DNA from 2 places in the Microcoleus sp. S13_C5 genome. Region 1 is predicted to be linked to the other one. Evidence: riboswitches for the same ligand, from Rfam matches in the RefSeq annotation. Region 1 holds a riboswitch; the other holds the start of a gene.
What was found. Region 1 has a riboswitch for cobalamin ahead of QUA04_RS23775 (energy-coupling factor ABC transporter permease). Riboswitches for the same ligand answer to the same signal wherever they lie in the genome.
Positions count from the first base shown of each region.

Region 2: linked by a shared signal. The riboswitch ahead of QUA04_RS01740 (DUF1636 domain-containing protein) and the one ahead of QUA04_RS23775 (energy-coupling factor ABC transporter permease) in region 1 are both predicted to bind cobalamin.

Region 1 is NZ_JAUBPR010000121.1:1,438-13,577, reverse strand. Features, by position in the region: gene QUA04_RS23800 (ABC transporter substrate-binding protein) at 59-1,474, opposite strand; gene QUA04_RS23795 (ABC transporter substrate-binding protein) at 1,582-2,994, opposite strand; gene QUA04_RS23790 (DUF2207 domain-containing protein) at 3,291-4,340, opposite strand; gene cbiQ (cobalt ECF transporter T component CbiQ) at 4,584-5,384, opposite strand; gene QUA04_RS23780 (energy-coupling factor ABC transporter substrate-binding protein) at 5,381-5,713, opposite strand; gene QUA04_RS23775 (energy-coupling factor ABC transporter permease) at 5,717-6,436, opposite strand; cobalamin riboswitch at 6,498-6,644, opposite strand; gene QUA04_RS23770 (Uma2 family endonuclease) at 6,819-7,517, shown strand; gene QUA04_RS23765 (FAD-dependent oxidoreductase) at 7,760-9,340, shown strand; gene QUA04_RS23760 (DUF2834 domain-containing protein) at 9,623-9,955, opposite strand; gene QUA04_RS23755 (pentapeptide repeat-containing protein) at 10,015-12,140, opposite strand, start outside.
Region 2 is NZ_JAUBPR010000003.1:41,765-60,534, reverse strand. Features, by position in the region: gene QUA04_RS01775 (ATP-binding protein) at 1-756, opposite strand, end outside; gene QUA04_RS01770 (slr1659 superfamily regulator) at 903-1,247, opposite strand; gene cynS (cyanase) at 1,694-2,137, shown strand; gene clpX (ATP-dependent protease ATP-binding subunit ClpX) at 2,365-3,747, shown strand; gene QUA04_RS01755 (type IV pilin-like G/H family protein) at 3,818-4,393, shown strand; gene QUA04_RS01750 (serine/threonine-protein kinase) at 4,385-5,659, opposite strand; gene QUA04_RS01745 (protein kinase domain-containing protein) at 5,774-7,756, opposite strand; cobalamin riboswitch at 8,026-8,172, shown strand; gene QUA04_RS01740 (DUF1636 domain-containing protein) at 8,195-8,605, shown strand; gene cobW (cobalamin biosynthesis protein CobW) at 8,799-9,833, shown strand; gene QUA04_RS01730 (GTP-binding protein) at 10,016-10,987, shown strand; gene QUA04_RS01725 (WD40 repeat domain-containing protein) at 11,125-12,213, shown strand; gene QUA04_RS01720 (CADD family putative folate metabolism protein) at 12,338-13,018, shown strand; gene QUA04_RS01715 (metal ABC transporter permease) at 13,229-14,068, opposite strand; gene QUA04_RS01710 (metal ABC transporter ATP-binding protein) at 14,197-14,916, opposite strand; gene QUA04_RS01705 (metal ABC transporter solute-binding protein, Zn/Mn family) at 15,007-16,083, shown strand; gene QUA04_RS01700 (DUF7219 family protein) at 16,200-16,460, opposite strand; gene QUA04_RS01695 (metallothionein) at 16,749-16,916, opposite strand; gene QUA04_RS01690 (metalloregulator ArsR/SmtB family transcription factor) at 17,062-17,469, shown strand; gene QUA04_RS01685 (heavy-metal-associated domain-containing protein) at 17,472-17,672, opposite strand; gene aroF (3-deoxy-7-phosphoheptulonate synthase) at 17,813-18,664, opposite strand.

The DNA.
Region 1 (12,140 bases):
GCCCCTGAAAGGCTGATTGAGAATGTGCAAGATGTGAGTCCGATCGCACTTAACCAACTCACCGCAGCGGGACAAAGTTATAGCCAGTGCTTCCACCTTGTTTAACTTGCACTAAAATCGGCTTACCAGCCCGATCGCCTGTGGGCAAAAACTTCACATCCTCGCTTGATCCCGCTGCCGAGAAATTCGGATTTCTGAGTGCTTGTTGCAAGCCTTCCCGCGTATTGCTTTGCCGCAATCCAGCGATCACAGCTTGAGTTGCGTCAAAACTCGTTGCTGTTCGCCAATTTACTACTCCTCCCCAGCGCTGACTGGCATTTTTTGGGAAAGTGCTGCCGGGATTAGTTTCAGGATGCCAGGAAACAGACAAAACAAGCCCGTCAATGTCTTTTTGCCCGTCTTTTAGCGTTTGAAAGGTGTAAAGAGTTGAACTGCCGTAAAGCGCCAATTTGCCTTGATTTGCACGGGCTAGATCGATCGCGCGATCGAGGCGCTCGATGTAGGGTGCTAGCATCAATCCTTCTGCTCCTTTGCTAACAGCATCGGCAATGGCATTGTAGGGATTAAATGTTGGCGCTGACAAGTCGCAGACAATAGGAACTAATCTGCCGGCTGATGCTGAAAGAGAGGCAATAAATTCATCCTTAAATGAAGCGCTGCCAGCAGCTTGAGAGTCGTAGCAGAAGGCAATATTGGCTTTGCCTGCTTGTTTGACGATATACTCTGCTAAAGGAGCAGTCGTCGAGCCACTATTTAGCACAGTCCGAAAAATATAGCTGCCAAAACCTGACAAATTATTCGTACTGCTGGTAGGTGTCACCATCACCAGTTTCTTTTCCTGATAAATTGGAGCGGCAGCTAAAGACGCAGTGCTGTCATTGTGTCCGATTACCGCTAGAATTTTCTGGTCACTGGCTAATGCTGCTGCAACTTCTTTGGCAACTTCTGGACGGTTATTGTCATTGACAATTTCAACTTGCAAACCGACACCGTTAATTCCGCCCCTAGCGTTGATTTCATCTTGAGCTTGGGCGACACCTCGGAGGATTTCTTGGGCGATGTTGGGGTTGCTGCCGCTCGGCACGCTGACGGCAATTTTCAGAGAAGTGCGATCGCTTACTCTCGCATTATTCAAATAGATTACCGTTTCCGGATCGTTGCGATTTTGTTGCAGCGAAGCCTGAAATTTTAGAACAGCTTCTTTGTAATCGCCTTTGGCAAAAGCTGTAACGCCTGCTTGTTTTTCGGCTGTGGTTTGCGATGTCAGCAATATCTGGTTTCCTAAACTCATGCGAGTTGCGATCGCACCCGATGGACTCGTTCCCGATGGACTCGTTCCCGATGTAGGTGTATCTGAACTTTTGGATGCGAATAAACCGGGAAGGAACTTGTATCCGCCAAACCCAATTAAGCCGAAAATGATTATAAAAACAATGGGTGGCGGACTTTTTCTTTTGTTAGTATCTTGATACATGATTTTTTCTCCTTATTTTGATATTGTTTGGAGGCTCTTCATCCGGGTACGCATTCCCTGGCAGAGCCGGGGAACAAGAATAATTAGTGCGATCGCACTTAACAAAGTTACCGCAGCGGGACAAAGTTATAGCCAGTGCTTCCTCCTTGTTTAACTTGTACTAAAATCGGCTTACCAGCCCGATCGCCCGTGGGCAAAAACTTCACATCCTCGCTTGATCCTGCTGTCGAAAAACTCGGATTTCTGAGCGCTTGTTGCAATCCTTCCCGCGTATTGCTTTGTCGCAAGCCAGCGATGACAGCTTGAGTCGCGTCAAAACTCGTTGCTGTTCGCCAATTCACAATGCCTCCCCAACGCTGGCGGGCATTTTCTGGGAAACGGCTACCGGGATTAGTGTCAGGATGCCAGGGAACGGGCAAAACAAGCCCGTCAACGTTTTTTTGTCCGTCTTTTAAAGTTTGAAAGGTGTAGAGCGTAGTGCTGCCGTAGAGTGGCAATTTGCCTCGATTGATGCGAGCCAGAGAAATCGCACGGTCAATGCGATCGACGTGGGGCGCTACCATCAATCCTTGTGCGCCTTTGCTGACAGCATCGGCGATCGCACTTTCGGGATTAAAAGAGGGTAATGAAAAGTCGCAAACAGTGGGAACTAATTTGCCTCCAGCAGCAGTAAGAGATGCCACAAATTCATCTTTAAATGATATGTTATCCGGTGCTTGGGAGTCATAACAAACGGCAATATTAGTTTGGCGTTCTGTTTTAACTATATATTCTGCTAAGGGAGCAGCCATTAAGCTAATATTGGGTACTGTCCGAAAGATGTAGCTGCCAAATCCTGAGAGATTATTGGCAAAGCTAGTGGGTGTCACCATTACCAGTTTTTCTTGCTGATATATCGGAGCAGCTTCGAGAGACGCATTGCTAGCGTTGTGTCCAATTACTGCTAGTATGTTTTGCTCCTTTGTTAATGCTTTTGCAACTTCTCTGACCACTTCGGGGCTGTTGTCATCGTTGACAATTTCTACTTGCAGTTTTGCGCCATTGATGCCACCGCTAGTATTGATTTCATCCTGAGCTTGGGCGACACCCCGCAGGATTTCTTGGGCGACATTGGGGTTGCTACCAATGGGAACGCTGACAGCAATTTTTAAGGAAGAACCATTGCTGGATCGGGCATTATTCAAATAGATAAGGGTTTCCGGGTCGTTGCGATTTTGTTGCAGCGATTTCTGAAAATATTGGGCGGCAGCTTGGTAATTTCCCTCAGCAAAAGCTTGAACTCCTGCTTGTTTGTCAGGTGTTGCGTAGGATGTCAGCAATATCTGATTTCCTAAACTGATACGATTGGCGATCGCTCCCGATGCAATCGTTGTCGGTGTAGATGTAGATGTAGGTGTAGTTAAATTTTTGGCATTCAATAAACCGGGAAGGAACTTGTAGGCGCCAAACCCAATTAAGCCGATGGCAATAATAAAAACAATGGGCGGCGGGCTGTTTTTCTTGTTAGTATCTTGATACATAATTTTTTCTCGGTATTTTGATACTGTAATTATTCACTCAACTACTGTTCACGTCAATTCATATAATTCATTAATTAAGTTCATAAAAGTCATATTTGTAATAGCTGTTGCAGGAAGTGCGATCGCCCTTATTCAAATCCGGCCCGCTAAACTAACGAGAATACGGGAATTATCAACAATATTCCTGGACGCGCGGGTGCTCAGAAACCAGGTTTTTTGCCCAGAAGACGCGCTACAGCCCACATATTCTGTAAAAACCCGGTTTCTTTGGTTGTGATGCGTAACTGCCGTTGATATTAACCGCCACCGCCACCACCACCACCACCACCACCACCACCACCACCACCACCACCACCGCCACCGCCATCACTGTCATTGCTCAAGATTGGCATTACTACTTCATACTTGTGATGGTAAGAGCAGTTTCGACATTTGCAGGTAACTTCCTGCTTTCCTGCACTGGTATATGTAGGCTTCAACAAAACTTTATAAATCCGTTTGAGTTTGAGTGTTTGGCACTCAGGGCAGCTTCGATTCTTGATTTCATTTGTGGTCATTAATACAATCACTAAAATAGGAACAGACACCCAAAGAAGCCAAATAAATAAAAATCCAAAAGGCTCAGAGTCAAAAAAGACTTGTTCTTCCGAAGAAGATTGAGATTGATTGCCAGTTTGTTGCCAGCGAGGTTGAGGTACATTGAGAATTTGCTGGGGAAATGCAATCTGCACTTCTAATTCTTGCTGCGGTTGAACAGGCTGACTTGCCACAAATTCAAATGTTTTAGCATCTACTTTGCGAGGAATGGCTGGCGTACCAAAATTCCTAAAAAACAAAACTTTACCTGACAAAGCTTCTGGTAATTTTACTCTAACTTTTGCGGCATTAATGGGGGCTTTGCGACCTGATGAAATGGCTTTCCAATAAACTTGAGTATCCTGACCATCTAGCTGCAATCCACCTACTACCCGATATTTGATAACAAAAGTATGTGATTCTGGCGCTTTTAATTGATGTTGCCAGCGAATCCAAAGTTGATTGTTTTCAATCCCGGTCGTACTGGCGATTTTTTGATTATTTTCAGCAACGGTCACATCTTTGATTTCATCGACCTTATCTAAAGGAATATAGCGATATCGTTCATTGGTGTAGTCTGCTGTAAATACATATTTTTGCGTTTCGGTAACTAACATATCTCCGTTGGTCTGAACGTCGATGATGACGTTTATGTTATCCCAGTAGAAGGGTAGTTGTTGGGCCGCTGCATGAGTCACTGTTACCAACAATAGGCTTAATGAAGCCATTAACAAAAAAACTATTTTTTTGAGGAGTCGTTTATTTATCATAGGATTTCCACAAGATAAGTGTTGACTACAATTATTCAACAGCTTTCTTTTGAAGTCAATTCATTAAATTCATTAATTATGTTCATAAAAGTCATATATTAAGTCCGGGGGCAGGGAATTTGACTGGTTCCTAAGCTCTGCCTGGGAACCGATTTCCAGAGGATCTGCCTCGCGTGGCGAAGGGGAAATTGGAGGCAGATCCTCCGGTTCTGCCTTACCAGGCAGAGCCTGGGAACGAGTAATTTAATGTTGAAATAGCACGTTTAACAAAGTTAAAAATGTACACCCAAACAAAGCTTCAAATATATATCTTCGCGAAGGCTTGTAAGGGTAAGAATGCCAAACGCGCAGTTCTCCATTAAAGCCGCGTGACGCTAAACTCAACGAAACTTGACGGTAGTTTTCCAAAGTTCGCTGAAGCAATTGCCCGATTAAAATGCTTAAACTGTTCATTCCCAGTTTCCAAGTGCGGTAGCCACAGCGAGAGTTTTGTGCTATCCAAAGTTCATCGGCGATCGCCAATAAGCTAAAAATAAACCGATACATTAGTAATAGCAGTTCTGTGACTAACTCTGGACACCGTAATTGTCTGAGAATTTGCAAGGTTTCGGTAAATGGAACCGTCAAGAGGATGAAATACATACAACTTGTCGATGCGAAGGCGCGGGCAAATAGCAAGCTCACTTGGTATATTCCTGTGCGACTTACATACAGATAAAAAGTGCCGATGCTAATGCCCCAACCTTGCCAAATATCCCACTGAATTGCGGGGATACGATCGCTCGCAACCGCACCCAGCGCCAAAGCAGGTAAACTTGTCAGCAAAAACATCAACGGTAGCGACAGCAACCGCAAATACAGTTTCCCCGGAATACCCGCATAAATGACGATCCAGACGGCCAACCAAAGGGCGATCGACAATTGGACGATCGCCCCAGAAACTAGAGACAGAATTAAAAGGGCGATCGCAAAGGATAACTTGTGAGATGACGGCAACCCCCGCAAGCGATTTGTATAAGCCAGACTATCAATTTGATGGTTCATTCCGACGATTTACGATCAGACTGCTGCCGAGATTGCGATCGGCCTTTATACAACCCAAGGACGTACCCAACTACGCCAGCCCCCATCGCCGCTTGAGACGCAAACAATAGACTTGAAATTTCGCTACTAGCGGGCTCAAACAAATTATTAAACCAAGGTTTATAACCCGGTTGAATTTCGGTAATTGCTTTCTTAGCTTGGTCATCCGAACCGCCGTATTTACCCCGCACAAAAACGAGAGGAAACGCTGCCAGAACAATCACCGCGCCAGCCAACAGTAAATTTTGCCGGGAAGTAGATTGGTGATTTTTTGTAGGTTTTTGATTCACGGCTTATGAGTCCTGTCTCAATAATTTCAAAGTTTCCAACTCCTGCTTCCCGTAAGAATGCAGCCAATTCCAGACCAATAGAGTCAGCAATCCCTCACTAATAGCCAGAGGTACTTGAGTGATAGCAAAGATGCCAGCAAACTTTAGAAACGAAGCCATAAAACCGCCACTGGCTGCGGGAAAAGCTAATGCTAATTGAATCGAAGTCGTCACATAAGTCAGCAAATCTGCCAAAGCCGCCGCACAAAAAATTGCCGCCCGCTGCCTACCAGTTCGCAACAGCAATTGATAGATAAAATACGCAGCGAAAGGGCCGACAATCGCCATCGAAAACATATTCGCTCCCAGCGTTGTCAAGCCACCATGCGCTAACAGTAACGTTTGAAACAACAAAACTAAAGCCCCCAGTACAGCCATCACCGAAGGGCCGAACAAAATTGCACCCAAACCGGTACCCGTCGGGTGAGAACAACTGCCCGTTACCGAAGGAATTTTTAAAGCTGAAAGCACAAAAGTAAACGCACCCGCCAAAGCCAGCAATAGTTTAAGTTCCGGGTGTTCTTTTGTAATGCGAGTAATCGATCGCAACCCAAAGGCAAAAAAAGGCAACGCCACCATCCACCAAAACGCAGCCCATTGCATCGGCAAAAAACCTTCCGAAATGTGCATAGCTGCGGCGGGCGTTGCCGATGCCAGGACAATATAACAACTCAAGCCAGCCATCAATCCCAAGCTGACCAATTTCCGATTTCTGGTCTTCACACTGAACCTCGCAGATGAGACTATGTAAACTAACACATCGGCGGGCATCCTGACTCAGAAAGCGACATGACTCTCATTACAGTTGCGGGACAGCGCCGGACTTGCACCGAACTTTCCCCGTTTCCTCTAATGGCTGCTCCCCATTAGAACCGACTGGTTAGACATAGTTTAGTCGATCGCGTAAGTCTCAGCAAATATTTTACAAAAATTCATTCAGATTAACTCAGTCAAAATTACCTATCATATTCTCTTCTTTTCCTTCGCGTCTTGGCGGTTCGTTCAATAAATACTATCGCCAAACAAGTCAACGGTATAATATTAATGAGTTTTGAGGAAAGCCGCAATGTTACAGTACAACTTGCCGAGGAACTTGCCCTCCGCCGATGAACTACCAGACTCGGATGAAACGCCTGTGGATAACGAACTGCAAGAGCTAATACCAGGGTTGTTAAAAGCAATATTGCTCATAGTTTGGTCAGAACGCATGGACTGGTTTTTTGGCATAGATATGGGTATTTATCATCACCCTGACGAACCGCCCATTGTCCCCGATGCTTTCTTAAGTTTAGGAGTAGAAAGGTTTTACGACGAAGAATTGCGCCCCAGTTACGTGCTGTGGGATGAAAATGTTCTGCCGACTTTTGTGCTAGAAGTTGTTTCCCCAACTTATCGCAAGGAATACAGCACAAAGTTGGAGGAATATCAAGCTTTAGGCGTAGTTTATTACGTCATTTATTCTTCCCGCCGCCGTCGTAAACCCCGTTTAGAAGTACACAAGTTAGTCAATGGGAAGTACGAGTTACAGCCAGGACATCCAGTTTGGATGCCAGAAATTGGTTTGGGGATTGGTTGTGAAAGGGGAAATTATTCTGGGGTGACAAGAGAGTGGTTGTATTGGTATGATGCCGATGGCCAACGTTATCTGACTCCTGAAGAAAAGGTAAAAGAATCAGCGCTGCGCGCCCAACAGGAATCGCAGCGCGCCGATCGACTAGCTCAGCGATTGCGAGAGTTGGGGATAGATCCTGATAATCTGAGTTGATGGTAATCAAGAGTACCAGACTGACCGACTCTAGACGCTCAGAAACCGGGTTTTTCAACCGAGATCGATCGTCCTCAACGGAGAATTTTCTGGAAAAAACCCGGTTTCTGCGTCCAGAAATGTGTGAATATTTATCGCAAAAATCAGGAAAGATCGAGCTAGATTTGGGAAAAACAGAGAGTTGGACGGCAAACATTGAGATCCAGCACGAAAAGATGAAAATCAAGAAAGGTTATTAAATAATGGTCATGGATGTGCGTTCTTACGATGTCATCTGTTTTGGTGATGAAGTTCCAGGAGTTCTAGCTGTTATCTCTGCTTCCAGAGAATATCTTCGCCGAACAAAGCGTTATCCGCGAATTCTACTGATGTCTAAAGCAAGCTTGCAAGAAGGAATTGGCGGGCATTTGGTAAGAGGCGGTCTTGCTTATTTAGATAGAAGTCAGATTAGTGAAGAACTTCAACAATCTTTAAAGTTAGATCCCTTTGGTTCACCGGCGACAATCTATAAAGAGTTCCTGCAAAAATCCGGTGTCACCGCAATTGCACTTGACCCCCGCAAAGCCAGTGCAGCGCTGAAAGAAATGCTAGTACAAGCTGGGGCAGATCTCCTCAGCAAAGTAGAAATTCAATCAGTCACTAAAGAAGGCCAAAAAATTGCCAGTATAACCACCTCTAAAGGAGTAGTTTATGCCGCCAAGCAATTTATTGATGCCACTGTCAATGCCGAATTAGCTCAAGCTGCCGGTGTGAGAAAGCTGAAGGGATTTGAAACATTTGGTCTGCCTAACTCAGAACTTCCAGTCACCCTAGTTTTTGAAACTCAAGGACTCAGTGCAAGAGCACTGAAAGAACTCGATTACATTTATCTAAAACGCTTCACAAACCGGGCCGATGCAGAAAGTCAAAAATTTTTGCTGTACGCTGCCGACAATGATGCCCAACTAGCAGAAGAACTCCGGCGGGAAATGACCGACACTCAAGGCAATCTCAAAACTCTGTGGGCGGGCAACGATTACATCGATGTTCGCTCGCCAGCTCTGTCTGTAGCTTACCACTCCTTTAGAGGAATAAAACTATCTTTTCCTGAAAGCGGCGTAATTTTAGATGAAGGAAATATAGCCATCCTTCCAAATGACAGACTTTCGTGGAATGCGCTTTTATTTGCAGTCACCAGCAGCGAAGCGGAAGCCTTGGCGAGAAGCGGCAGCAAACCCACGGCTAATATGCAAAGAGAGATGTTATTTGTTACAACTTGGCTGAAAAGTTTGGGGGCTACTTCTGTTACTTATGCCTCAGAACTTTATATCAGACACGCTGGCAATGTGACGGGAGTTGTAGAACCTTTAACTGGCGCACAAATGCTGTTAGGTGGCGTACCTGCTAATGAAGCCCTGGCAACATTTAGCTATCATTTTGATGTACGGGGAGGCATCCCGGGTATTCGCGACAAAGCAACTCGTCTAGGATGGTTTAAAAGTCTGAGTTTTAAACACCCTATCTTTAATGTTGGCATCCGCCACGCATTAATTAAAAATGTTCCTAACCTGGCAGTGGTCAGTCCGTGTTCTGGATTTGAAGGGTTTGCCTGTTCTGTCGGCAGAATTGTTGAATTCAACGCCGCAGTTGGTCAAGGTGTGGGTATCGCTACGGTTAATGCCCTTCTAAATAACAAAAATTTAGCCGATGTATCTAACCGAGAAGTGAGACAAGTTCTCGCTGAAACAGGTCAGTTACCTAAAATTTTTGGAACTCCAAATAATGGTGATGCAATGCTATTGGCGCAATTCGAGACTCTTGCCAGTTCGGATGCTATTGCGTAATAGCAATTTCAATAAACAATGCAATAGTTGGTTTGGCTCTGGGAACGAAACTCAACACAACTGTTTTTAGCAAGAAAGGAGTAAAATTGCTATTAATATTAGCTCCCCTCAAGCGACAACAATCACGTTGGTTTGTAATGACGACTTTAATCCTGATAAAATTCTGAGGACTTCCGTCGTCACTACAAACCTATAACGGTGATTTTACCGGAAATTATACAATACCTCGATCGCCTGCACCGAATTATTGTGCTGCGCGGCACTAACCTGTTAAGCAACTTTTCAACTTGAGACTTCACTTGATTTTTCCAGCTTGGTTTCCCGCACAAACAAGAAAAGCGGGAAAGCACAGGAAAACGAAACAAGCAAACCCAGAATTATGTACAGCCCTACAAAACTTATATCCAATCGTTTTGACTCAGCGTACATCCAAGTGCTTCCTGCTACAGTTGCGATAAACAAATCTAAACTTACCGATTTCGCAGCAAGATTAGCCGAACTCTCGTTTACAAAGTCGAGCAAGCCAGCATTGCTAAAAAACTGCAAGTTATAGTACCAAGGCAGCACAAGCCACAGAATTGCTAGGATGAGATAAATGATTCGCTTAACGCTCATAATTTTACCCTACCAGTTCTTTGCTCAACTGTATTAGCCTACTAGCTCACAACCAATCCTTACTTCTTCTGCGGGCACTTCGGATGAATCCCCCCCTGCAAACAAATGTAAGCAATTTGACTTTTATCTAAATTCTTAGCCTCCGCAAAATCAACTCCTAGGAATCGACCGGATTTACTACCAGTCGGACTTTGAATAAATTGATCCGAAGCTGCCTTCCCCAGAAACACAGCGCCTTTAAAATTCGCTCCCGCTAAATTTGCGCCCCTAAAATCAACTGAACTCACCTCCGCATTCCGAAAATTAGCATCTTGCAGCCGAGCATCTTTTAAATTCACGTTTGCGAGTTTAGTCGAAGTCAAATCGGCATTTTGTAAGTTTGCACCGCTCAAATCAGCACCGGACAAATCAGCACCTTGCCATTCCGATTTAGACAAATTTGTCAAGGACAACTGAGCGCCTTGAGCCTTCACTTTGGCCAAACGCGCACCTGATAAATCCGCTCGCGACAAATTCGCGCTTCCTATATCTGCTCCGGTAAAACTTGCATTTTTTAACAGTGCTTCCTGTAAATTAGCTCCAATTAAAATAGCACTGCTGAAATTAGCTGAATTCAAATTGCAGTTTGACAAATTAGCTTTGTTCATGACAGCGCGCACAAAAGTAGTGCGGTTCATTACAGCACTGTTCAAAGACGCCCCGACCAAATTTACTCCTTCCAAATTAGCGCCGCTCAAGTCAGAAATCCAATCGTCAAATGTACCCGGACGCCTGTCTTCGCCGGTGCCGTAAAAGCGAGCTCCCTGCAAGCTGGCATTGGTTAAATTGGCATTTTTCAGCTTAATTCCCGACAAGTCAACTTTGTTTAAAACTAAAGTAAACTGAGACGGGCCGGCAGGACTTTGAGCTAAATCCGTGCGGCTGAGATCCGCGCCGTTGAGCTGGCTGCTATACACTGTGAGAATTTTGCCGATCGCCCTTTGTACTGTTCGCTGGCGGGCGGCCGCTAACTCGCGTTCCGGGGCCTTGCCGCCAAAGCGCAGGGAATCGAGATCGTTGCTGAGGGCTTGATTCAACCGCTGCAACTCAGGCAAAGCTTTCGGCCCGCTACTGACTAAAGCTTGCTGGATCGCGTCCAACATGGCGCGGTTGTCTTCTTGAGCTAGCAAATCCGCTAGCAGAGGTACGGCGCGAGAGTCTTCCACGGCCCCCAAAGCCAAAATAGCCGATCGCCTGCCCGATGCCCCGCTAGCCGATGTGGGAGACAATTTGCTGACTAAAGCCACAAATAATTCGTCGTTCCGCTGCCGGGAATCCCGCAAATTTGCTTGACTTTGAGTGTAGATGAGAGTGCCGACAAACAAAGTTAAAATCAATCCCGCGCTGCCGATGGTAACTATCACTAAAGTTGTGCCTGGGTGTTGGCGCATCCAATTCCACAAACTGGCATTTGCTTTCAGGCCGCTTTGTGGAGTCACAACCAAAGCCGCAATCTGCGCGTCTTCCTCAGTCCAATCTTGACTCTTGACAGGATTGTCAGACAGTTGATTCGATCGAGCATTGACGACCAAAGTATTCGCGAGGCGATCGTGTCCGGATTGCCGTTTGTAGCGCAATGCCAAAGCGCCGTCTGCGAGCACTGCCAAGCCGCTCAGCCCCCCTAAAATCAGCAAATCTGGAAACGCACCACTCAAGCGCCAAATACCGTAAGCGACGCCCAGAGGCACTCCCCAGCGCCCCAAACTTTCGCGAATTAGCACTTGCCCAAAACCCGGAGGAGTACCCGACGCTGTGACAACTTTGACCCCGAACCAGCGTTTGGGGAGAGTTTGACCGGTTCTGGCGAGCAAAAACAGTTGCCACCCCGCTAAAACTGCCGGTGCCAGCAGCGCCCCTGACCAGAATAGATTAGTTAGGGGTGCGACTCTGGGGCTGCGATCGCGCACGGGTATGCCCAAAGTACGGGCGACGGTTTCGGATGCTGCTGCTATGGAGGAATTGAGCGGTACGGTTTGAGATTCCTTGTTGACCAATGCCCCGATACTGAAGGGAACGAGGGCGCTGGCCGCAATTAACGAAATTTCCACGGCCCAAGCGCCGCACCTGCGAACCAGCAGTGGCATTTGCTTGGATTGTGTTTGCCAAGACGGATCGGGTTGATTGATGCCGCTGGGCGCGGTGGGGT
Region 2 (18,770 bases), on a different contig from region 1:
CTCAGTAAAATTTAGCTGGGGCTCGCTGGGGTAGCGAGTTCCAAATCTTCCATGGTTGTAAAGCCAGACGCTCACTTTTTCCACATCCAAAGTGCGGGCTGCAGCTTCGGTAATTTCGCGAATTCCCACATTTAGCGCACCGCTGTTGAGAGTCCTCTGTCTACCTAGCTGCAACAAAGCCAAACTCTGGCGGCGGAGACGCTTTTCGCTCTCTTGAAGGGTTTGTTCTGCTTCCTTGCGCTGGGTGAGGTCGTACAAGGCGCACAATGCCGTCTGCTGGCCGTTAAACACCAGCGACTGAACCGAGATCATCGCCCAGAAAGGGGTGCCGTCTGATTTTTTGCAGTGGAGTTCGTAATTTTGGAGGTATCCGTCTTTAGCAAGTGCCTCCAGTACCTTTGGGCGATCGGCGGGGTTTAAGTAAAAGTCTGGAGTGCTGCAGCCGATCAATTTTTCTAGGGGTATGTTCAGGAGAGAAGCCAATTGAGCGTTCGCATACATAATTAAGCCGTCACAGAGGCGAGAAACTAATATCGGCACGGGAGTTGCCGAGGCGATCGCCCGAAACTGCTCTTCGCTTGAACGCAGCGCCAACTCAGCTTTGCTCAGCAAGTGAGCTTCCATCGTATCTGAATGTTCGGTGGTAGTCTCCAGCAAAAGTTCTAGGTCAACCTTTTCGCGCTTCAAGTTTTCAAGTTCCGCACTCAGCCGCTGAACGTCGAAAAGTAGCTGTTCTGTCGATGGTTCTTCCTGCATAGCAATTGAAAATTGGTAATTTTTAGTCGGTTCTGAAGTTTTTTAGGGTTTTGTGCTAGTTTAACTATGACTTATTCCGATTAACTTCAGCCACCCTCATCCTGGTTCCCGGACTTAGCCGGGATTGATCTTTACCTTTTTCGCTATTATTCCAATTCTAAGTGCAAGGAAGGCATCAGCCTCTGCAAGTTTTTCAGGGATTTTATCTGCCAGGGGATCTGTTTAGAACCTTTGATGGCGATTTGAATATTTTTTTGCTGGCGCACTTTGATCACAAATTTTGAGAAAATATTAATTCCAGAACTATTTAAAAATTCTAGCTTTCGCAAGTCTAGAGTCACCGTGTTTAGGCAGGAGTCAGCCACTTCGTTGAGCAGATCGACGATCGGTGCGTATTCTTCCACCTGGCTGAGTCGGAACGAGCCGCTACAGGTGACTGTTTGCGTAGCCTGATCGTACTCGATCGTGTAATCTTTGGTCTGAATCTCCATACTTTTGTCAGTTGCCGGTTTTGAGTGGTAAAGGGGCTTTGCCTGCGTGAGCGAGGATTGAGCTTCAGGGTAGCACGATCAAAATTCAGCCGTTTGCCGAATGCCGAAGGCCTTTGCGTGTGTAACTTTTATTACATATACTGCCAACTGTACCATTGCCGCAGGGCAGTTAGGAGTTATTTTAGGATTTACCAGTTGTGATACCAGTTGGAAAAAAGAATGCAACTGTTGACTAGCTCCAAACCCTGATAGTCATCAGTCATTGCCAATCTAACATTTCAAATCTTAAATCTCAACTTGTATGAGTTGTGGGGGTTGACGAGACCAACTTTGGCTGAAGTTCAGAGCTATCAAGTCGATTTATTTTCTCAAGTTAGCCTTGACAAAATTCGCAATATGTGAGACATATTTCACATCTGACACTGAAGAGAAGCGGAGAATATTTAATGGCAATTTCAGGAATTACAGAAAAGCTTTTGGCGGCTAAAAAAGCTAAGGGAATTAGTTTTGCAGATTTGGAAAAAGTTTTGGGGCGCGACGAAGTTTGGATTGCCGCGGTTATTTACCGTCAAGCTACCGCATCAGAAGATGAATCCGAGAAAATTGTCTCGGCTTTGGGACTAGATAGCGAGACGGCTGCGGTTCTCTGTGAACCTCCGTTAAAAGGTTCTTTGGAAGCCTCGGTTCCGGTTGACCCTCTGATTTATCGTTTTTATGAAATTCTGCAGGTTTACGGGATGCCAATCAAAGCAGTGATTCACGAAAAATTTGGTGACGGGATTATGAGCGCGATCGACTTTACTTTGGATGTCGAGAAAGAAGCAGACCCAAAAGGCGATCGAGTGAAAATAATTATGTCGGGAAAATTTTTGGAATACAAAAAATGGTAAGCCCGTGCGGCTTTACTTTTAAGTGAGAATTAAAAATTCAAATTTGCTCGAATGACTCATGACTAATGACTAAAGCCTCAAAAGTGTTAACTTAGAAACAGAGATCGCGAAGCTTGACTGGCTTGGGTGTCCGATCGGGAAACCCTTCTAGGGCACAGCTAAGGTCACTCCCGCGGCAACTTCCCCAGTCGAAACAAGCAACCGCAACCGTAAATTAAGAGGCAAATATGTCAAAATATGACTCCCATCTCAGATGCTCCTTTTGCGGCAAGTCGCAAGAGTACGTCCGCAAGTTAATAGCTGGGCCCGGCGTCTACATTTGCGATGAATGCGTGGAACTGTGCAATGAAATTTTAGAGGAGGAGTTCTTTGACTCCAGTAAAACAATTGGTCAACAGATTCCCCAATCAGAGGTGCGAGAGTCTCAGGGACAAGGAACGCGGCGGCCGGGTCGATCGAACAAATCGAAAATTGTTTTAGCTCAAATTCCGAAACCAACAGAGATTAAGCAGCATTTAGACAACCACGTTATCGGCCAGCATTCAGCAAAAAAAGTCCTTTCTGTAGCAGTTTATAACCACTACAAGCGCTTGAGCGTTGACCAAGCTAAAGATAGCGACAAGTCTTCCCCTGACAGCGATGTAGAATTGCAAAAATCCAACATCCTCCTAGTGGGCCCCACAGGTTGTGGCAAAACTTTGTTAGCGCAAAGTTTGGCGCAAATGCTCGAAGTGCCGTTTGCGGTAGCGGATGCGACGACACTGACAGAAGCTGGATATGTGGGCGACGATGTAGAAAATATCTTGCTGCGGCTGTTGCAAATGTCGGATTTTGATGTCGAAGCGGCGCAGCGGGGCATTATTTATATTGATGAAATTGACAAGATTGCTCGCAAAAGCGAAAACACTTCGATCACTAGGGATGTATCAGGAGAAGGAGTCCAGCAAGCGCTGCTAAAAATGTTGGAAGGAACGGTGGTTAACGTGCCCCCGCAAGGTGGCCGCAAACATCCTTACCAAGATTTTATTCAAGTTGACACTAGCAAAATTCTATTTATTTGTGGCGGTGCTTTTGTCGGTTTGGAAAAAATAGTTGAACAGCGTTTGGGTAAAAAATCCTTGGGCTTTATTCAGCCAACAGAAAGCGACAGCAACTCAACTTTGCCGGCGAAAGATAAGCGGGCCGCTGATATTTTGCAGCAGGTACAGCCGGACGATTTAGTCAAGTTTGGTTTGATTCCTGAGTTTGTCGGGCGGATACCGGTGGTGACGGTGATTTCGCCGCTGGATGAAGCAGCTTTGATGCAGATATTGACCGAGCCCCGGAATGCGCTGGTGAAGCAGTATCAAAAGCTGTTGAAGATGGACAGCGTGGAATTGGAATTCCAGCCGGAAGCGCTACGGGCGATCGCCCAGGAAGCCTACCGCCGCAAAACTGGCGCCAGAGCTCTCCGCAGCATTTTAGAGGAGTTAATGCTCGATGTCATGTACGAGTTGCCTTCTCGCAAGGATGTGGCTAACTGTATGATTACTCCTGAGATGGTCGAGAAGCGATCGACTGCTGAATTGCTGTGGCATCCCGCATGGCACAAACAGCACGAAACTGCATAATTTATAGCTTGTAGGGTGCTTGTGGCGCACCCTACAAGCTTGGCAAATTTACTTTATGGCAGCTTAAAAAATGTCAGTCAATGTAGCTAAAGTCAGTAAAAAATCGAGATTGCCAGTATCCAGTTTGCTGCCGAGGATTGCAATTTACAGCGCGCTTGTGGCTGGCATAATAGCGCCATGTTACGATTTTAAACTCGGTACACTATCGATCTTAAGCGATACGAAATCCTCGGAAGCAAAACAATATATTGCTAGCATCAATCGAGCGCAGCAAGCTTACTATGCAAAATACGGTCAATTTAGCGATTCCATTGCAAAATTGGGTCTGGGAATTAAAGAACAGGCAGATAACCATAATTACACGATCGGATCGTCAATGGGGCCAGTTCAAACCTTGCAGAATCAGCGCGAAACGGCACAATTTGAAAGCGCGATCGCGATTGCCAAACCTAATGATATGAGTACCGGGAAATCATACACGGGCGCAGTATTTGCTTTCAAAGAAAAGGATAGCGATATGATAACAACGATTGCTGCCATTTGCGAGAACAATGGGGAGAACCCAACTTATGCAGAAACTTGGAATCCGCCAACTTTTGACGGCAAAGCAATTCACTGCCAGCCCGGAACAACAATGTTAAGGTAAGACCTTGAAACTATTTTGCGCCACTCTTTCACCGTCTAAGTAAAATTCAAACTTCCAATTTCCCGGCTTATCATCCTTTTTAAAATTGTACCAGCACCAAGTATTTAATCGCTCGCCCGTCGTTTTTAAATAAGATTGACTTTGGGCTGCGAATAGTCCTTGAGGGTTGACAACCTTACAATAACTTCTATATTCTCCTTCTCGCAAGTTAGCAGCACTTACAGCAAAATAGACTTTTTTGTTTTGCTTCAAAGACCAAAAATCTCTAGTTTTTGTCGATTCTAGTTCGTCAGTTAACATCACTTGAGTCTGAGGATTTAACTTTGCTTCGTTGATTACTGGTTTGAGATCGACTGCTGTTTGAGGTTCGGGAAATTTCCAGAACAAAGGAATAAAAATAGCAGCAATTGCTGTTAATAATCCGACTGATATCAGTGCGAGTTTTGACTTGTTACGCTGCTGAACTACCTCTAGGGGAATCAAAGCATTGAGGGCAGCATCTGCGGAAGGATAGCGGTGTTTGAAATTAGGTTCCACCATTTTTTGCAGCCACTCAAGAAATTCTGGAGTTAGCTGCGGCAAGCGATGTTTAAAATTTATCCGCCCGGTATCGTCCATCAAACTGCCAACTTCGGTAGAATTGATGCCGATTAGCAAGCAAATTAGCGTCGCGCCGAGACTGTATAAATCCGATGCAACAGTTAGCTGGCGGTTGAACATTTGTTCTGGCGGCATAAAGCCCAAAGTGCCTTTAACAACGCTGCTAGCGGCCACTTCTCCCCCGCCGATTCTAGCAAATCCGAAATCGACAAGGCTGACATTCATCCGGTCATTTACTAAGATATTTTCTGGTTTTAAATCTTTGTGGATGACTGGCGGAATGCGGTTTTGTAGATATTTAAGTATTTCTAAAACAGAAATAGCAATTTGCTTGATTTGTTCGGGATTCCAGCGGCCAGAATTTGCCAAAGAAGGAGCATTTTTGTATTCTTGCACCATGCAGAAACCCGACGCGGTTTGGAAGGAATCTAAATAGCGGGGAATACTGGGATGGTCGAGTTCTCGCAAAATTTGAATTTCTTTTTCGTAAGCTTGATATTCTGACCAATTAGCACCGGTGCGGGCAAATTGAAATTGTTTGATAACAACCGAACATTTTGTATTAATTTCGGTAGCCAGATAGGTAACGCGGCCGCCTGCGCGATTGTGTCCGAGTTCGCGAGTTATTTGATAGCCGTATTTGGAAAAGTCAGGAAAAGCATTCATAGGTAAGTTGTAAGGTTTGTAGTAAGGACTTCAGTCCTGAAAAAGCTTGTAGTCAGCACTTCAGTCCTGAAAAAGTTCGTAGTAAGGACTTCAGTCCTTACTACGAACAAGTTTTTACGGTTTGATTAAATTGGGTTGAGATTTGCGATACTTGGCAATAATTCTTTTTGGTTTAAAAAGAATCAGGTCAATTAACGGAATCGCAGTGACGGCTAGAGATGCCATTGTTGTTCCTCCTACAGCTATCATTTCCATTGGTTCCACCCATTCTAATTGAGTACCTAATTTTAAAAACAGTCGAAATGCTGCTCCCAAGCTAGTACAAAAGCCGGCAGTAAGAAAGGCTATTTTGGCAGCATCTACTTTAAGAACTTTTCTGGTTGTCTGCTCGGAGACTAGATTGTTAGCTATCGGATTGACGAGCGCGTAAGCCAAAGCGGATATCAACATCACGAATGCGATCGGCACAATAATCATAAACCATCCCGCTCCCATCAAGCTACACAATGAAACTAATAAAAATAGCAAAGCCACTACAGCGATAACATTCATTATATTGCCGACCCAAGCTCCCAGTAAAGTTAATGCTATAGGAACAACCACTATAATAATAAACTGATTTATATTACTGTTAGAGAGGGAAGGATTAGTATACGTTAAAGGACTCATCAATAAAACCGAAAATAGAGCTACTATTGCCCCTAAAAATAACGCTCCGAACCAATTAGACTTGTATTTATTGAATTTGGTCGTGCTTGTGATCTCAGCAACTGACACTCCCAATAATACACTCATAAAAATGGTAGTAACAATATAATTCTCGGTATCTTTGTCGTCAAAGAAGTTGGGGCTTGCAATCTGGTGCAGCATAAAACCTGCTAAAATAAAACTGCACATAAAAGCCAGCCTGCTGACAGACAAAGCGTTAGTTCTTTGCGGTACTGGTAGGGCAGATGTGGTGACTTGTAATTCTATTGTATGAGTTTCTGGTTCAGAATTTGCGCGCAAGATGATTTGGCGGTTGTAAGTTTGACTTGCCAGCAATTGGCTCGTATCGACGGCGATTGTGCACTCGATATCATTGCTTTCAAATGCCTGCGGTTCAAAGGAGATCCAAGAGTGGTCGTAGGGCGTGTGGGGCGGATCGTTCGGATGCGGCGCGACTTGCCACCTGCCACAAAGCCTTGTATCGGGAATTGGGTTGCTAATTGCAATAGTTTGTGTTAAGATTTCTCCATATTCAGTAGCAGTGAATTGAATGCGATCGCGCTCAATTCTCACTTTCGGCAAGCTGCTGACATCCAAAGATTCTAGCGCAGTTAAAGCATCCGCAGCCGATGGATATCTGTCTTGCAATCTCGGCGCTACCATCCTTTCCAGCCAATTCATCCAACCTTGCTGCAATGGCGGTACTAAATGCCGGAAATGAATGCCATAATTGGCATCAACTAAATTACCGACATCCGCCGATTTTGTCCCAGTTAACAAACAAATCAGCGTTATCCCCAAGCCGTAAAGGTCGGATGCTTTTGTTAATTTTCGGTTGAACATTTGTTCGGGTGGCATGAATCCCATCGTGCCTTTGACGACGCTGCTAGCCGCGATATTTCCACCTCCTAGCCGAGCAAAACCGAAGTCTACTAAATAAACGTGGAGTTCGTCATCTATTAACAAGTTTTCTGGCTTAATGTCGCGGTGAATTATCGGCGGTTTCTGAGATTGCAGGTCAACTAAAATCTCTAAAGTTGCGATCGCAATTTGCTTGATATCCGGCGGCGAAAAAGTCCGCGCGACAGCAGATTCGGCATTTTTGTATTCCTGCACCATGCAGAAACCGCTGTTAGTTTGAAAAGAATCGAGATAGCGGGGAATGCCCGGGGAATCCAGATTTTGCAAAACTTGAATTTCTTGTTCGTAAGCTTCGTATTCTGTCCAGCTAGCACCTAATTGGGCAAATTGAAATTGCTTAATTACCACTAATTTTTGTTGAGTATTCGTATTTTTCGCTAAGTATGTAACTCGGCCGCCGAGACTGTTGTGTCCGAGTTTTTTTTCAATCTGATAGCCGTGAGTGGAAAAATCGGGGAAGGCGTTCATATAGTTTGTAGTAATGTTCTTGTGGGATGGTCTTCTAGCCCGTCATTAACAGGCAAGATGCCTGTTACACAAACAGTGAATTTTTATTGGATGGGCTTCTATCCTGTCAGCAACAGGCAAGATGCCTGTTCCACAAAGAGTTATTTTTTTTTGTGGGGTTATATCCTGTCAGCAACAGGCAAGATGCCTGTTCCACAAAGAGTTATTTTTTTTGGGATGGATCGACATTACCAACATAACTTTTTTGAAAAAAGGCGGCAAGTGCGGTATGATGTGATTTCGCGATCGGTTCTAGCGGGGAGCAGCCGTTAGAGGAAACGGGGAAAGTTCGGTGCAAGTCCGGCGCTGTCCCGCAACTGTAATGAAACCCTTGTGGTTTCTCAAGTCAGAATGCCCGCCGATATCTAACTCACTTTTGAACGCATCTGCGAGGTACGGATGATGGATGGAATTAACACGGCTGTACGCACAAAGCACAGTCTGTTTGTTTGCACTGCTTGCGCTAGTGTTTGGAAAAACGGCAAGCGCGAAGGCAAAAGCGGCGGTCAACAATTCATGGAAAATTTGTCGCAACTCGCTAAAGATTGGGAGTTTTATGATAAGTTTGAGATTCAAGAGGTTGAGTGCATGAGTGCTTGCAGTCACTCTTGTGCGGTGTCTTTTGCTGCTGTTGGAAAGTACACTTATCTGTTTGGTGATTTACCAGCAAATGAGTCGGAAAGCGTCGAGGCGGTACTCGAATGCGCGGGTCAATACTATGCTAAACCGGACGGTTTGTTGCCTTGGTCTGAGCGTCCTCAAGCTCTGAAAAAAGGTGTTTTAGCAAAGATTCCACCACTACCAAATTAGATAGCTTTGTAGTAAGGACTTTAGTTTTTTCCTTATCGTTCCTAGGCTTGGCCTGGTAACGCGTACCCAGAGGAGGAAGAGCCTCGTATTAAAAGCGCTCCTTTACTCCAGCGAGGCAGAGCCTCTAGATTAGCATTCCCAGGCAGAGCCTGGGAACGAGATATCCCACCACCAAATAAGCACAAAATTATCAATGCACAAAATTCCTGTTACTGTCATCACTGGTTTTCTCGGTAGCGGCAAAACTACCTTAATTCGCCACTTATTGCAAAATAATCAAGGTCGCCGCATTGCTGTTCTGGTTAACGAATTTGGCGAAATCGGTATTGACGGAGAATTGCTGCGCGATTGCCAAGTTTGCGACGAAGAAGAAAATGTGGGCAGCAATATTGTTGAACTAACAAATGGTTGTCTTTGCTGCACTGTTCAAGAGGAATTCTTGCCGACTATGCAGGAATTGTTGAAGCGCCGAGAACAAATTGATTGTATCTTAATTGAGACTTCGGGTCTCGCACTTCCTAAACCTTTAATTCAAGCTTTTCGCTGGCCGGAAATTCGCACCGGTGCTACAGTGGACGGTGTTGTTGCTGTTGTCGATTGCGAAGCTATTGCTAGCGGTTCTTTTGTCGGTGATATCGATGCTTTGATGGCACAGCGACAGGCTGATTCTAGTTTAGATCACGAAACTCCGATCGAGGAATTGTTTGAAGACCAGTTAGCCTGTGCCGATATGGTACTTTTAACGAAGGTCGATCGCGTAGATGCTGAAACTCACAAGAAAGTCCAAAGCTGGTTGCAACAAGAGTTGCGTCCGAGTGTGAAAATTGTGCCTTGCAAAGGTGGCGAAATTAACCCCGATGTGCTAATGGGATTTAATGCGGCGGTTGAGGATGATTTGGAGTCTCGTCCGAGTCACCACGACACTGAGGAGGAACACGAACATGATGATGATATTAACTCGACTTTCTTTATTGCCGATCGCGAATTTGAACCTGAAGCTTTGGTGAAAAAACTGCAATCCTTAATGCAGCAGGAGGAAATCTATCGGATTAAAGGGTTTGTGGCGGTTCCCAAGAAACCGATGAGGATGGTGTTGCAAGGTGTGGGTTCGCGGATAGAATATTTTTACGATCGCCCTTGGCAACCTTCCGAACTCCGGCAGACCAAATTAGTGCTGATCGGTCGAGAGTTAGAGCGCGATCGAATTGCAGCGATGATTAACAATTAATTGTCATCTGAGAGGGGCGGGTTGATCGATATTTTGAATTGCAGCAAATATTTTTGGTAAAACTCGCCCCTCCAAGCTCTCACGAACAATTTATTAACATTATTTAATATTGTGGTCACTGCCAGCAAGTCTGGTGTAAAATAGCGATAATGGTTATCATTGTACAATAATCGAGGTCAAGTATGGTGACTGCTGGGGCGATCGAATCAGTTCCTGTTACCGTTCTCACGGGCTATTTAGGTGCAGGCAAAACCACGCTACTCAACCGAATTTTAACAGAGGAACACGGCAAAAAAGTTGCAGTCATCGTCAACGAATTCGGCGAAGTAGGCATTGACAACCAACTGATAATTGATGCCGATGAAGAAATTTTCGAGATGAACAACGGCTGCATTTGCTGTACAGTCCGAGGTGATTTAATTCGGATTATCGGCAACTTAATGAAGCGGCGAGACAAATTCGACCACATAGTCATCGAAACCACAGGTTTAGCCGACCCCGCACCAGTAATTCAAACGTTTTTTGTAGACGAAGATATGCGGGATCAATTGCTGCTAGATGCAGTTGTCACCGTAGTCGATGCCAAGCACATCTGGCAGCACTGGGACGCAGACGAAGCTCAAGAACAAATTGCCTTCGCTGATGTAGTTTTATTAAACAAAACTGATTTAGTGACTGACGAAGAATTGGCAGAATTAGAAAAGCGAATTCGCGCCATGAATGCAATGGCTAAAATTCACCGCACCCGCAACGCAGAATTAGCAATGGATGCTTTATTGGGCGTTAAAGCATTTGATTTGAACCGGGCATTAGAAATCGAACCCGACTTTTTAGGCGAACACACTCACGAACACGACGAAACTGTTACCTCAGTAGCAATAGTAGAACCCGGTGCTATTGACCGCAACAAATTTAGCGATTGGATTGAGGAATTGTTGCGAACTCAAGGCCCGAATATCTTTCGGACAAAAGGCATTTTGAATATCGCCGGAGACAACCAGCGATTTGTTTTCCAAGGAGTACATATGGTGTTCGATGGCCGGCTGGATAGACCTTGGAAAGCTACCGAAATTCCGAAAAACGAGCTTGTGTTCATCGGTCGCAATTTAAACGAAAATCAATTGCGAGAGGATTTTCGGAAATGTCTGGTTTAACTGACATATTGAACCATTTTTAATAAGCCTTTTAGGAACAGGTAAGATGCCTGTTCCACAAGAATAAAATTCATTCCTTGTGGAACGGGCATCTTGCCCGTTCTTAAGAAGAGTGCAACATTTCAGCTTCAATAAATATGGGTAACAAAAAGACAAAGAAAAGTGAACAAACCCTGGAACTTCATGCCGAAGCCATGCTATCTGACTACGTAACTGCTGTTACTTGGTCGCCCGATGGCACAACTTTAGCAGTCTGTTCTGCTGCGGGCGAAGTGATGCTGGCGAAAGTAGGGGCAATTCATGAATTGTCCTTGCAAACCCTACAAACTGCCACGGGTAAATCAGCCGATTGCTTGTCTTTTTCCCGCGACAGTCAATTCCTAGCTGCTGGCGGACAAGATGGAAAAGTGCGAATTTGGCGCGTTAATTCTGGGGAATTAATTGCTGATTTGGATAACCACCGCGTCTGGGTTGATAAGTTAGCTTGGAGTCCCAACTGCAACCAGTTAGCTTTCAGTATGGGCCGCTACGTTCAAGTATGGAATGCTGAGGATAATGTTGTTGAAGTAACGCTGAATTTCGACTCATCATCTATCCTCGATTTAGCATGGCATCCGATGGTTCAATATCTGGCAGTTAGCGGCTATCAAGGCGTCAAAGTTTGGCATGGCGAAGACTGGGACGAAGACCCGGAAATTTTATCAGTACCCTCTGCAACCGGTGCAATTGCTTGGTCGCCACATGGGGAATATTTAGCTTGCGGCAATATGGACAATACTCTAATTGTTAATGAATGGGGCAATTTTGAACCGTGGGTAATGCAGGGTTTTCCCGGGAAAGTTCGAGAGTTAGCTTGGTCTGGTAAAACTAATTCTTTGGGTGCACCTTTGTTAGCTGCTTCGAGTTCTCAAGGCATTTCGGTCTGGGAAAGAGACGCTGATGAAAGAGTCGGTTGGGATTCTTGGGGGTTAGAGGTGCATGAAAATGTGGTAAATGCGATCGCCTTTCAACCTAGCACATTTTTATTAGCTTCCGCAGCCGCAGACGGTCAAGTTTGTTTGTGGTATGAAGCAGAACAATTGCTGCAAATTCTAGAAGGTGCAGAGGGCGGTTTTTCCTGTCTGGCATGGCATCCCGAAGGCCAGTTTCTCGCCGCTGGCGGTTGTGGAGGTGAATTGCTGGTTTGGTCACAATCTATGGGCAGCAAAGGGTTCGGGGGGTGGTAAGTTGGTAGTAGGGCGAGCGCACCAGTTTGACCAAAAGAGAAAAATTGAAAACTTGGTCTTGACAAAATGCTAGATTACAATACCATTTTAGTGGCTGCACTATCCTCAAAGGCGATCGACAATTATGACCCAACAGCAATTTCTCGAACAACTCAACACGATTCTCGACAAAAACCACCTGCTGAAACACCCGTTCTACCAAATGTGGAACGAAGGTAAACTCGACCTGGCAATGCTGCAAGAGTACGCCAAAGAATACTATCTGCAAGTCCACAACTTCCCCACCTATGTCAGCGCTACGCACGCCGCCTGTGACGACATCAAAATTCGTCAAATGCTCCTCGAAAACCTGATAGAAGAAGAGAGAGGCGCTGCTAATCACCCTGAACTGTGGCTGCGCTTTGCCGAAGGTTTGGGTTTAGACAGAAATGCAGTTATCGATCACGAACACTTAGAAAAAACCAGTGAATCCGTTCGCATTCTCAAAGACTTAGCGCGCAGCGAATCGCCCGTCACAGGTTTAGCCGCCCTTTACGCTTACGAAGCGCAAATCCCCGAAGTTTCTACAACCAAAATTGCTGGTTTGAAGGAATTTTACGGCATCGATTCAGAAGCTGCTTTGTCTTTCTTTAAAGTCCACGAAAAAGCCGACGAGTTCCACTCGCAAGCCACCTGCGAAGCGCTGTTAGAACTTTGCCAAACTGAAGAAGCAAAACAAGAAGCGCTGTTAGCTGCCGAGAAAGCAACTTTTGCTCTCAATTTACTGCTTGACGGCGTTTACGAAGCTTATTGTCAAGCTAAGTAAGTAAGCTGTACTGCATTTAAATTGCCTATTTGGGGTGTTGATCAAAGCCCACCCCACAAGAGTCTAATTATTTTTTTAGATGCAATTTAAATGCTGCTTAGCTTAAGCGTAAAAAACGCATAATTTGTAGGGCGGGTTTAGCCAGTGATTTTGGCGATCGCCAACAATCTCACAACAAAACCCGCCCCTCCTCACGAACCATCTCGGTACTCATTCTCCTCTCTTTCTTGTCAAAATCCCTTGGCTGGGACTGAACAGCAAAGCTACTAAAAATAACCCAAAAACCACTAATACAATTGCCGCACCAGATGGCATATTCAAATAATAGCTGAGATACATACCGCTCACGCTAGCTATAATCCCAATAACGGCTCCTAATCCCATCATTAAATGTAGCTCTTTTACCAACAAATACGCCGTTATTCCCGGCCCGATTAATAGCGAAATTACTAACAGCGCCCCCACGGTTTGCAAACTCGCAACAATCGTCAGCGTAATTGCCGAAATCATCCCCAAATAAATCCAGTTTACAGGCAAACCGCACGCTTGCGCCCCCAGGGGGTCAAAAGTATAGAATAGCAGTTCTTTGTAAAGGAGTTTAACCGCCACCAAAATTATCAACGTTATCACAAAAGTCTGCTGTACATCCGTCGGTGCAACTGATAAGATATTCCCAAACAAAAAACCGTCTAAATCTAATTTGGTGGTTCGCAATATGCTAATCAGCATGACGCTAATGGCTAAAAATGTAGATAAAATTAAGGCCATGACTGCATCAATTTTTAGGCGCGATTGCGATTGAATCCACGCCATAATCACGGCGCTGATAATTCCCGAGATAAAGGCGCCGATCGAAATATTGAAACCTAAAGAAAAAGCAACCGGCAATCCTGCTAATACTGAATGGGCAATCATGTCAACCATCATTCCCATTTGCTGTACAATTAAGTAGGAGCCGACAACGGCGCAGAGAATTCCTAGGAAAACGCCGACGGCGATCGCATTTCGCATGAACTCGAATTTGAGTGGCTCAATTAGCAAATTTAACATTGAATTAGGTCAATAATAGGGTTTTTTCAACCACAATCAACTGCACAGGGGGGACGCCCGTGCCACAATCAACTGCACAGGCGGGACGCCCGTGCCACAATCAATTTTAAAGATAAATCTTTTTTTGCTTACGCCGCAACTAAACTTAAATCGTATCCATAGGCTTTTTGAATATTGGCTGCGGTGAGAACTTCTCGGCAGGAACCAGTCGCAATTAACTGCTTGTTGAGCAACAATAAATTATCGTACTGTTTTAAAGTTTCGCCTAAATCGTGACTAATTACTAGCAATGTTTTATTTTGGGCTTTTAGTTCTGCAAAAATATCGAAAATAATTTCTTCTGTTGCTTTGTCGATCGCGTTAAAAGGCTCGTCGAAGAAGAATAAATCGGCTTGTTGGGCGATCGACCTTGCTAAGAAAATCCGCTGCTGCTGTCCGCCAGACAGTTCGCCAATTTGTCGATCGCGCAAATCCCACATTCCTACCCGCAGCAAAGCAGCTTTGACCAATTCTTGGGACTGCTTCGAGGGCGATCGAAACCAACCAGTCTGGACAGTTCGCGCCATCATCACCGCATTCCACACAGTAATCGGATAATCCCAGTCAATTTGCGATCGCTGCGGCACATAAGCCACCCGCGACAACTGTTCCTTCAGCAGTCGCCCCTGATATTTGACCAAACCCCGACAGGCCGGGATCAATCCCAGCATCGCTTTCACCATCGTGCTTTTCCCCGCGCCGTTGGGGCCGAACACACCTGTTAATTGTCCCGATTCTAAATGGAAATTCACGTTGTTGAGGGCCGTAATCCCTCGATAATTGACAGCTAAGTCTTGCACTTCTAGCATAATTAGAGATTTTGAGAACGATTCTTGTTCGTAGCTACTAGAATAGGATAACTCGAAAAAGCAATAACGATTATCGTTCCAAAGGTGAAAATGTTAAAGAACTGGGCTGGAAAAAGCGGCAGATTGTGCGGTGCGGCTGTTTTGGCAATTGGCTGCGGACTGGTTGGGTGCAGTGGAGGGCAGAACGCCAGCAATCGGACGCCAGAGAGTCCCGCTGCAACTCAAACTCAAGCCAGTCCCGCCGCCAACTTGCCCAAAGTCGTCGCCACGACTGGCGTTATCTGCGACATAACTAAAGAAATCGCTCAAAGTTCGATCGACACCACGTGTCTAATTAAGCCGGGAGATGACCCCCACACCTACCAAACCAAGCCCGAAGACCGCAAAGCGATTGAAACAGCAAATCTGATTTTATACGGAGGCTACAACCACGAACCCAGCATCATTAAGTTAATTCAATCCAGCAGTAATTCCGCACCCAAAATCGCCGTCCACGAACTCGCAGTTCCCAAACCGCTAATGGGCAAAGACGATCACGAACATGGTGAAGAGAAAGCGGAAAACCAATCCCATGCAGAAGGCGCAAAAGTCCCTGACCCTCACGTTTGGCATAACCCTCAAAATGGCATCCGTATGGTAGAAACAATTCGGGACGAATTGATCAAAGTTTCCCCCACCAATACTCAACTTTATACAAAAAATGCAGAAAGCTTAACAGATGAGTTGAAAAAAATAGATACTTGGATAAAAGCTCAGATTGCGACTATTCCAGCCCAAAAACGAAAGCTAGTAACAACTCACGATGCTCTGAGTTACTATGCCGATGCTTACGGTTTGGAGAATGCGGTCGCTTTGCAAGGTGTGACGACAGAGGAACAGCCCACAGCAGCAAGAATTGCCGAATTATCCTCAGAAATTAAGAGTACAGGAGTGCCGACAATTTTTGCCGAAACCACAACTAATCCGAAGTTGATGAAGACTGTAGCGAGGGAGGCAAATGTCAAAATTTCGGACAAAGAACTTTACAGCGACGAGTTGGGTGGCCCCGGCACTGGTGCTGATACATATCAGGGAATGCTAAAAACTAATACTTGCGCTATTACTTCTGGCCTCGGGGGTAATTGTACTCCCTTTGCCAAAGAAACTGCACCCAATCCCAAACCCTAGACTTTCTAAAGTCAGCCTAATACCAAGCACCTTACATTGGCTGGGTAAGAAGCAAAACGCAGCCCTCGCAATCGCAGGGGTTTTCGATTGCAAACGCTGCGTTTGCTGCGATGACTTTAAGGTGAATTTGGCTCCTCGGTACTGGGGGGTTTTTGGCCAATTCCCAATTGCTTTTTAGAGGATTTTAAGTCTTTCCAAAGCATCTTAATATCTTTATAGGCTTTCTCAGCGCTAATTTTCCCTCCTGTTTCCAGTGAGCAAATATAAGTTATTTTTTGAGCAAACTCCTGCAAGTTGGCATTAAACGCCAAGTTTTCTGGCGTGAAATCACCGTAGTAGCGATTGCGAGGATGTAAAAAATCTTCCCGCTCTTTCATTGCCCCCTCCTAATTAAACTTTTGGTATTCAACTTTTGGTTCGGTCTCTGCTGTTAATAGCACTATTTGTACTCAGTATCGCGGCGCTAACTTGCTTCTATTGTATGGCGTAAGTAGCAATTGTGCTTTTTCGCTCTGTATTTAGTCTATTAATGCAGTCTTAACCTTAAGTTAGCTTTATTTTAACTTTTCCTTAACCTAAAAGCAAAAAAATGGGAAATGCGCCCTTCGCATCTCCCTTTAGATATATTTGGCAGTTGGTGATTAACCTTTTCTGAAGCCGAATATTTATTTGTGGCACTCGCAGCCGGTGTGGCCGCAGCCTTGGCCGTTGGGGTGGCCGTCAGCGCAAGCACTGGAACAGTATTTTTTGCCGTCTTTTTCAATGGCTTCGCTGGGGCTGACAACGCACGAACATGAAGGACAGGCGCATTTTGTTTGGGTGGCGGTAGTCATTTTAGATTGTCCTCGTGGGTTTGTTTATCTATACTTATATATGAACATATATTCAGATATAAGTCAAGGGAATGTAAAAGTTTTGTTACAAAGGTTTGTCGATCGCACTAAAATGAAAATGAGAATTAAAACAAGCCTGGAAAAGATGTCACCCAACTCTGCTGTTAACGGAGCGATAAGTCAGCCTCACGAACAAAACGATACACCAACGTGCGATCCATCGCACTTAGTTGACTGTTGGCGGGCCGGGGACATCCAAACACAGGTTCTCAACACCGCAAAAGCCCAGCGGATGGCAGAGTTTTTCAGCCTTTTGGGAGATGCGAACCGTCTGCGGCTGCTGTCGGTTTTGGCAAAACAAGAACTGTGCGTGTGTGACTTGGCTGCGGCGTTGAGTATGAGCGAGTCAGCAGTATCGCATCAGTTGCGGGCATTGCGGGCGATGCGGTTGGTAAGTTACCGCAAGGTTGGGAGACAAGTTTTTTATAGTTTACTCGATCGCCACGTTTTTGAACTTTACCAAGCCGTCGCCGAACACTTAGACGAAGCCTAATATTATTCTCCTTGAATGGTGTGGCCTGTCACCACCACCGCCTGTTTAATTGATTCTTCAGAAGCTTGAGCCTCAACCGTAACAGTCTTAGCAGCTACATCGACATTGACAGAAGCATCGGAGTCAACTGTTTTGATGGCTTTGGTAATTGTATCACCGCAGCCAGAACAGACGATCGACGGAACTTTAAGTACCAGTGCCATAATAAAACCCAAATATTGTAGATGACAGTATTGATTGTGCTTTTATTTTAATCTAATTTCGCTTTCCAAACAAAAGTGCGCCAGAATAAATTCTGACGCTACAAGAAGTAACTTTTCCGGCGCAGGTTAATGACTGATGACTAATGACTGATGACTAATGACTTAGTATCTGGTATGCACCGCCCAACGGCGGCGGCTACAGGCCGCAAACTCGCAACTAAATCAACCATATCTGTCAAAGAAAGAGCTTGCCGCGCGTCAGAAACCGATTTTTCCGGTTGCGGGTGACACTCAATAATTAATCCGTCTGCACCGCAAGCAACCGCTGCTTTGGCTAGTGGTGCGACTAATTCTCGCTTGCCGACTGCGTGAGAAGGATCTACGATTACTGGCAAATGAGTTAACTGTTTCAGCGCTACGACTGCACCTAAATCTAATACATTCCGGGTGTAATTGTCGAAGCTGCGGATGCCTCTTTCGCAGAGAACTACATGAGGATTTCCGTGACTGAGAATGTATTCGGCGGCCATCATAAATTCTTCGATTGTGGCTGACAAGCCGCGTTTTAGCAAGACTGGTTTTCCGGCTTGACCGATCGCCTTTAGTAACTCGAAGTTTTGCATATTGCGACTGCCTAGTTGCAGCATATCAGCATAGGTGACAACTGGCTCAATTTGGGCGATCGACATTACCTCTGTCACGACGGGCAAACCGTAACGCCGGCTGACATCGGCTAAAATTTCGAGTCCCTCAATTCCCATGCCTTGGAAAGAATAGGGAGAAGTGCGGGGTTTGTAGACTCCGCCTCGCAAAGCTTGCACCGATGCGGCGGATAGTTGGCGGGCGACTGTTTCCATTTGTTGGGAACTTTCGACGGTACAGGGGCCGCCGATGATTAATAATTCTGTGCCGCCGACAGAGACTGTTTCTGAGAGTTTAACAATTGTTTGGTGTTCGGGATGAGATTTGGTTACGAGTTTGGCTTCTAACATGAGGGAATTTTCTGGGAATTTAAGTGGGTGGTTGACAATAAAAAACCCGGAACTTTTAAGAGTTCCGGGTTGGTGCGAAAAGACAGCGCGACAATTTACCCAGAAC